DNA from 2 places in the Desulfitobacterium metallireducens DSM 15288 genome. Region 1 is predicted to be linked to the other one. Evidence: riboswitches for the same ligand, from Rfam matches in the RefSeq annotation. Region 1 holds a riboswitch; the other holds the start of a gene.
The links. A riboswitch is a leader RNA that binds a small molecule or an ion and turns the genes downstream of it on or off. The one in region 1 is predicted to bind molybdenum cofactor.
Positions count from the first base shown of each region.

Region 2: another riboswitch for molybdenum cofactor. It lies ahead of DESME_RS00800 (molybdopterin molybdotransferase MoeA); the one in region 1 lies ahead of DESME_RS07195 (molybdopterin-binding protein).

Region 1 is NZ_CP007032.1:1,491,873-1,496,068, reverse strand. Features, by position in the region: gene DESME_RS07200 (VWA domain-containing protein) at 1-676, shown strand, start outside; gene DESME_RS07195 (molybdopterin-binding protein) at 720-1,742, opposite strand; molybdenum cofactor riboswitch at 1,737-1,869, opposite strand; gene DESME_RS07190 (Crp/Fnr family transcriptional regulator) at 1,966-2,667, shown strand; gene DESME_RS07185 (4Fe-4S dicluster domain-containing protein) at 2,646-3,263, opposite strand; tRNA gene DESME_RS07180 (tRNA-Lys) at 3,420-3,495, opposite strand; gene DESME_RS07175 (M42 family metallopeptidase) at 3,576-4,196, opposite strand, start outside.
Region 2 is NZ_CP007032.1:168,123-172,318, forward strand. Features, by position in the region: gene DESME_RS00790 (radical SAM protein) at 1-344, shown strand, start outside; gene DESME_RS00795 (molybdopterin-dependent oxidoreductase) at 341-2,524, shown strand; molybdenum cofactor riboswitch at 2,522-2,649, shown strand; gene DESME_RS00800 (molybdopterin molybdotransferase MoeA) at 2,736-3,953, shown strand; gene DESME_RS00805 (molybdopterin-binding protein) at 3,980-4,196, shown strand, end outside.

The DNA of each region.
Region 1 (4,196 bases):
AAGCACGGTCCAGCAGGCCCTCAAAATCCTTGGCAAACGCTTAGCACAACGGCCAGGGTTCAGGAAGAAGTCCTCAAGACACGGAGAAATCAGTATCCATCGAGCTATACAGGAACTTGTACAAGGGAACGGGACTATTTTTCGTTTGAGCTACCAAGCGCGTGTTCCACAGAGACCAGAACTTGTTGTTCTTTGTGATATTTCCAACTCAGTTCTCCCCTACTCCAAATTCTTACTTTTCTTAATCTCTCACCTCAAGTTGCGTTTTCGTAAAACCAGGCTTTTTCTTTTCATTGATTCCCTTTGGGATATTACCCATGAGGAAGGTTTCAATACTTTGGACTCGGCCCAAGCCTGGAGTCATCGTAACTCCTCAGGATATTCCGATTACGGGAAAGTACTTTCAGAGTTTCAAAACGATTGGTTACCTCTAATCTCTTCACAGGCAACAGTCTTGATCCTTGGTGATGGGCGAAATAATTATTGTCCTTCTCAAGTTGAATATCTGCAAGAAATTAACAAAAAAGTAAAGCGGGTCTATTGGCTGAATCCTCTTGATAAAAAGGATTGGTACTCATCAGATAATATTCTAAAAGAATACTTGCCTTATTGTACTGGTGTTTTCAGATGCCGAACGATTAAAGATCTTCAGCTCGTAAGCAGAAGGATCTTCTAGATAAACAAAGAGACCCAGAAGGTCTCTTTGTTTCATATCCATATTATTTTCCGAAGGGGCAATGAGGATAGGTGCATTCTGGACATTCTAAACATAATCCACCATGCCCATATTTAACAATATCTTGTCGAGTTAATTTTTCACCTGCTAGAAGCCGAGTTACGACTAAATCAAAAACTGTCGTCCGTGAATACATCACGCAACCCGGTAACCCCATAACTGGAATCCCATCTAGATACGAGAGTAGGAACATCGCTCCAGGTAATACTGGAGCGCCATAGGTAACCAAGTCAGCCCCCATACTCCGAATAGCTGTCGGAGTAAGGTCATCAGGATCAACAGACATACCACCCGTTACAAAAATCATTTCTGCCCCCTGACCAATGAGCTCCCGGATCTTAGCTTGGATCATGGACACATCGTCATCAGCAAAGCTTTGCTCGATAATAACAGAACCCAACTTCTCCGCTTTCTTACGCAGAACCGGACCAAACTTATCCTCAATCCGTCCATGATAGACTTCACTTCCGGTCGTCACGATCCCTATCTTATGAGACCGCAAAGCGCGGATTTGGAGAATCGGTTCTGAAAACTCATGGGCTATACGTTCAGCTTCCAAAACAACTTCACCTTCAACCATGAGCGGCACAACCCGTGTACCCGCAATTTTTTCGCCCTTTTTCACAGGACGATGATTATGAAGTGTTGCCAGAACAACATTTTCGATCGAATTAAGGGCTAAAATACCCTCTTCTGAAGCATAAAGTAAGCCATCATATTCAGCAAGAAGATTGACTTTTCCTTCCTTGGTTTCACTAAAGGTAAGTCCAGGACCTGCTACCGCTTTTGCTAAACGCTCAGCTGCTTCATCTTCATGGATAAGCCCTTTAGCCTGATTCCAAACATAAATATGCTCTTTACCCATACTTAGAAGTACAGGAATGTCTTCTTCCTTCACAATATGCCCCTTGCGAAATCGGGGACCTTTACTTTGTCCAGGAATAATTTGTGTCATATCATGCATGAGTACAGCTCCAACTGCATCCTCAACACGGATTTTCTCCATGCTCTAAATCCTCCTTTTCATTTGGAAGGCCTATCCATTTCTAGATATACCCCGGTTTCAGGAATCCTGAAACGGCCTAGGACCATGGAAACTCTGTAGGTCTCTAGGCTCGGTACAATTATTATAGCATAATTTTTATAAAATTTTAGGCTTATTGATGCTAGAATGGTATGATAATAATAGAATAAACAAATCTAATCTTAAAGGAGTAAAAAAGATCTCCATGATGAAAAATAAGGATGATTTAGAACGATTTTCTCAAAGTTCTCCCTGGGATCAACTTCCTTTAACCTTCTGGGAACTCTGTCAATTGCATAGTCGTGTTCGGCATTATTCATCTAAACAGTATCTGTTTTTTTCTGGGGAAGAAGCGAACACCTTCTTTCTTCTATTGAAGGGCAGAGTTGAATTATTATTAATGAGTGAATTTACAGAGAAAATCTTTAGAGTTATTCAGGCTCCAAATTTCTTTCCCGAAGTCGCTCTTGATGGGAAGACTTATCCGTATGCCGCTTTAGCTGTAGAAAATTCTGAAGTACTGGTCCTTGATCGAACGATCTTATTACGTTACCTTAATGAAAACCCTCAAGCCCTGATGCCTTTTTATCAAAGTATGGCTTTAGATTTAAGACGTGCTTATCGCCAGATTAAAAACGTGGCCCTTGGCGATGCGCGATCACGTCTTGGCGCAAAATTATTTGCCTTGTCTCATGCCCATGGTCAGCCTGTGGGAGATGGCATTTTGATCACAATTCCACTCTCGACAACTGAATTAGCTGGCATGTGCAGCTTAGCTCGCGAATCTGTAAGCCGAATCTTAGGCGAACTTAAAGAATTAGAGATCATCGAAGTCGAACGAAAGAAAATCAAGATATTAAATAAGGAAAAATTAAGGGAATGGGTTCATGAACGACTGGGTTCATAAACCCATTTATTACGCTCGAGATAATGACTCAGCCTTTCTTCGGTTAACCCCTGATTACAATAATCTTGGAGTATACTCAAAATCCACTTCTTAGCCTCTTGCCCTGTTCTGACCTGCCCTACGTTTTTAGCAAATTGAGGATGCCGGCCTAAGCGGCCTCCTAAACTAAGTAACCATCCTGATTCTTTAGCACTGATTCTTTCAGTCGGGCAACTACGAATACATTCGCCACAAGATATACACTCTTGAGTGTCAATAGCAATCCCATCCTCAGACCACGAAATCGCATTTTCCTGACAAACAGAGATGCAAGTTTGGCATTCTGAACAATCATTTCCAGAAAGTTGAGGAGTCATGAAGCCTGTTACTCCGATATCTTTTATTTGAGGTCGCGAACATCCATTGGGACATCCTGCCAAAGCAATTTTAGGGATATGGTGGAATTGGAAGGATTGAAAACGTTCCTCAAGCGTTGCTTTTAGGTTAAGTTCCTGGATCTCTTTTTCAAGTTGTGTATAAAATCCGGTCCAATCTTTAGTAGCCTTAGGGCAATGATCGCGGCAATGGTCCAAAATATAACTAGGTAATTTCGCCATTCTCTAACCTCCAAACTCACATATTCTAACGAACGAACAATAATTAAACTCAGTCTATCAAAGAAAGTGTAAGTTATCTGTGGTCTATGTCACAATTTACAAAGCAATATAAAAAGCAAGTATCTTAGATAAGACACTTGCGCTTAAAACTTATTATGGTGCGCCACCAGGGATTCGGACCCTGGACCTGCCGATTAAGAGTCGGATGCTCTACCAGCTGAGCTAGTGGCGCGTATCGAAACGACTCATTTATTATATATCTATCAATATTAAAATACAAGACTTTTCGACAAGAAAATATTAATAGATAAATTAGAAAGGAACAAGACCTTCAAGCAGAGCTACGAGGAGGTTAACCGCTGCTTCAACATCCTCGGTATCAATCATTTCGGATGGACTATGAACGTATCGCGTTGGAACAGAGAGTACTCCCGCTGGAATTCCACCTTTCGTCAGGTGAATGGCTCCTGAATCTGTACCTCCAAATTCGAGGACTTCCCATTGGTAAGGAATTTGCTGCTTTTCAGCTGTATCAGCCATCCACTGTTTGACTTTTGGAGGAGTGATCATGGAGCGATCAAAAACTTTAATCGCGACACCACTCCCCAGCTTAACTTCCATAGGATGGGCTTTAGGCGTATCTCCGGTTAGCGTTACATCAACTGCAATTGCAACATCAGATTCAAGCGCATAGGCCGCAGTTTGTGCCCCTCTAAGCCCCACTTCTTCCTGAACCGTAAAAGCAATAGAGATTTCATGTTCCGACTGAACCCGCTTTAGTGCTTCAATTGCAACAAAGCAACCCACGCGATTATCTAAGGCTTTTGAAACGATACGCGAACCATTGTGTACAAATTCTCCAATGAATACTGCACTATCTCCGATGCGGACAATTTTAGCCGCTTCTTCTTGGTTCGCTGCACCAATATCGAG
Region 2 (4,196 bases), 1.3 Mb from region 1:
GCTCTTGTTCGACTTATCTTGTTGAGGATAAAGGTCAGCTTCAACCCTTAAGCCGCAGGCTGACACGTCAAGAGTACATTCAGTCGTTTAATCCAGGCAGCCCGCAAGGTTCGGTTTTTGCGGACATTGCCGCGAATAAATATCCAGATTTAAAACCCGGATTATCGATCTTGATTGAGAATTATATGGATGCCATGAATATGGATCTTCAAAAATTAAAAGAGTGCAGCATGATTGTAGCCGGCAAAAACGGGGGGTTAATTCCTTTCTGCGTATACCAGCTTACCAATATTGAGGGAAAGAAGCAGAGTGAATTAAGCTTGCCTGCAGGTAATTCAAAATGACGGAGAATAGCACGATTCAGACGAATTGCCGATTCTGTGGATATCAATGCGGAATTATAGCAACTGTCAAAGACGGGCGAGTGACCAAAGTTAAACCTGATCCTTCCCGGTTCCCCTATGATGGGATGATTATGAGGGGTTGCCGTCGTTGGCCGATGATTACGACGGTCATGGATCATCCTCAACGAATAAACTATCCTTTAAAACGCGTAGGGGAACGAGGCAGTGGTCAGTGGGAAAGAATTTCCTGGGAGCAAGCTTTGGATGAGATCGGGGAAAAGCTTCAATCGCTTAAGGATAAGTTTGGTCCCGAGATGCTGGCAACAAGCATCGGGGGTCCGCATACGACATTTTGGCCATTGCATCGGTTTATGTCTCTCTTTGGCAGCGCTAATAATATGGGAATCGGGCAGATTTGCTGGAATCCGGGAATCTGGGTAAATACACTGACGTACGGCTGGCCGATTGATATGGAGCTCGATCCGGAAAATACGGGATGTGCGATTCTTTGGGGTGTTAACCCTGCAGAATCGGATAACTCTTTGTTCTGGCGTACAGTCTTAGAATTCAGTCGGACAAAAAAACCATTGATTGTTGTTGATCCCAGATATACTCGGACGGCGGAGCAAGCAACGCTTTGGCTTCCGGTGCGCCCAGGAACAGATATAGTTCTAGCGCTTGGATTTTTACACGTTATTGTGAAGAAAAAGCTTTATAATCAAGAGTTTGTTCAAAAATGGTGCCATGGGTTTGACCGTCTCGCTGAGCATCTTACTCCGTATACTCCGTCCTATGTTGAGAAGATTACGGGGATAAAAGCGGAGAATGTAATTGAGGCAGCTCACTTATTTGCAGGTAATTCACCCGCTACTTTGTATAGCGGAAGAGGGATTGACCAGCTTGGGGTTAACAGCTTGCCAACTCATCGAGCGCTGGCCATTTTAAGAGCAATAACGGGTAACGTCGATGTGCCTGGAACATCTCATCTCAGCGAAATGCCTGATTTTATCCCTGAGCTTGACTTGGAACTGAGTGAACCCTTTGCAGCAACAAATCCAAAACATCTAGGAAAAGATAAACTAAAGCTCCAATCCTATGCAGGCTATGCTAAAGTTCGAGAACAAACGATGAAGCATAACAAACGACTTCCTATGCGTTACCTGACTTCCGCACATCCCAATCAAGTATGGCAGGCAATGTTAACGGGTGATCCTTATCCTATTCGCTCCATGATTGTCATGGCCTCAAATCCTCTTTTAACTCAGGCAGATACCCAGCTGGTGCATAAGGCTTTAAAGAGCTTGGATCTCCTCGTCGTTTTGGAATTGTTTAAGACCCCTACCGCTATGCTTGCAGATTATATATTGCCGAGTGCCGGAGCTTTAGAACGCCCTTTGTTGGAGACAAAAGCCGGGGTAGCGAACATTGCTTACGGCGGTGATCAGGCAGTTGAACCCTACTATGAACGACGCCCGGATTTTTATTTTTGGAAAGAGCTTGGGATCAGGCTCGGTCAAGAAAAGGATTGGCCCTGGGATACGTATCGCGACAGTCTGGAAGCAAGTTTATCGCCGCTTGGTTTAACGTGGGATGAGTTTAGTATGACCGGTTTATATTCTCAGGAAAATCGATACTTTAAATATGAAGAACTTGATCCAAACGGATTTCCCGTGGGGTTTGCCACAGTCAGCGGCAAAGTTGAAGTATATAGCGAACTATTAAAGGAAATAGGCGATGATCCTTTACCCAGATCCAAAAAACTTCCGGAAAGCAGCAAGGATTTCCCTCTGTTGCTCATGAGCGGAGCTCGTTTTCAGCCTTATTATGCGTCAAGTTATCATCAACTTGAGAAGTTTCGTACCTCTCATCCAGAGCCTATTGTAGAAATGAGCTTGGATACAGCGAATCGATTGGGATTAGAAGAGGGATGTTCAGTTTGGGTAGAGACAGAACGAGGCAAGGCGCGATTTATAACTAAGATCGTTCCCATGTGCGAGGATACCGTCAGTGTGGAATATGGCTGGTGGTACCCGGAAATGAGCGCTGCAGAACCTGAATTGGGCGGACTGTGGTTTTCCAATGCCAATGTTTTGACTAGTGGAGATTTCGAAACTTCCGACTCGTTAGTTGGAACCTGGACCTATAATGGAATACCTTGCCGTGTAGAAAAAACTAAATAATAAAGTTTTCTCCGAGCCTTATTTCCTAAAGTAGATGCTATGGAATGAGGTCTGGACTGAGTCCACGGAGTAATAGAAGAAATTCTATTACTTGCTGTATGCGAAGGAGATGCATGAAAAAATGGGTTAGCGTATTAAAAGTTAACCTTCGAAACTCCTGCATTTTCTCGAATGCGGGAGTTTTATATTATATCGAAAAAGGGGGATAACGATGAAAAATAACATTACGTTGGAAGAGGCACAAAGCTTAGTATTTGATCATTGTTCAGTAATGGAAAGTGAGCAGGTAAATATAAAAGAATCCTTTGGGAGAGTGTTATTTGAAGATATTGCAGCTCAGGAAAATATCCCTCCTTTTGCTCGCTCTCCGTATGATGGTTATGCTTTTCGCGCTCAGGACACAGAAAATGCAAGCCCAACGAATCCAGTAATCCTTAACATCATCGATGAAGTTCCTGCCGGTTACACTTCTGCAAATACCGTCGAATCCGGAACGGCGGTTAAGATTTTAACTGGGGCTCCCATCCCGGAAGGAGCAGACGCCGTAATCAAGTTCGAAGAAACGGTTATCCTTAAAAATCAGGTCAAAATTACTGCCTCGTTTCAGCCGGGCGAAAATATTGTGCCCGCTGGCGAAGATGTTAAGCGGGGAACATTGATTGCTTCGAAAGGAACGGCGATTACCTCACCGATTATGGGTTTAATCGCAGCGATCGGTCAGGAAGATATCGCAGTTTATAAGATCCCTAAAATTGCGATTATCAGTACTGGGGATGAGCTTATCGACATTTCAGAGCAGTTGATTCCGGGAAAGATTCGCAATACGAACTGTTATACGCTTTTTGGCAATATCCAATCGATAGGTGCTATTCCCTTAATTATCGGTACAGCGAAAGACCGAAAAGAAGAAATCGCCGCCTTAATAGAGCAGGCTTTGGATCAAGCGGATTTGGTATTAACGACCGGCGGAGTATCGGTAGGAGATTATGATATGGTCAGCCGAGCGATGGAATATATAGGGGCCAATCTTCTTTATAAAAAAATCGAGATCAAACCAGGATCTGCGACGGCGGCGGCAGTTAAAGACGGCAAACTGATTTTAGGATTATCGGGAAATCCTTCGGCAGCTTTAACCAATTTCCATCTCGTGGCCGTTCCGTTTATTAAGAAAATGGCCGGCAGAACGAATTATTTGAACGAGAAAATTGAAGTTACGCTGAAGAAAGATTTTAAGAAAGAAAGCCCGCGCAGGAGATTCCTCAGAGGCCGCTTGGTCTTTGAAGAGGGAGTCAGTATGATGGAGCCGACGGGAGATCAAGGCAACGGGATCTTAAGTTCCATGATTGGCTGTAATATTTTGACGGAAGTCCCCGAGGGGAGCGGGCCGAAGAAGTCCGGAGAAAAATTAGCCGCGTATTTAATTAGCTGACATTCTTTAGAGAGAGGAGTAAAGACGTGAAAAAGGTAGCAGTACAAGAAGCCATCGGCATGAAGCTATGCCATGATATGACGAAAGTGATCCCAGGGAAATTTAAGGGCAGAGCCTTTTGCAGGAATCATATTATCACTCAAGACGATATTCAGGAACTCCTAAGCATAGGCAAAGAGCACATTTTTATTTGGGAAGATAATGCTGGGGAGATCCATGAAGAGGATGCAGCCATCCGAATTG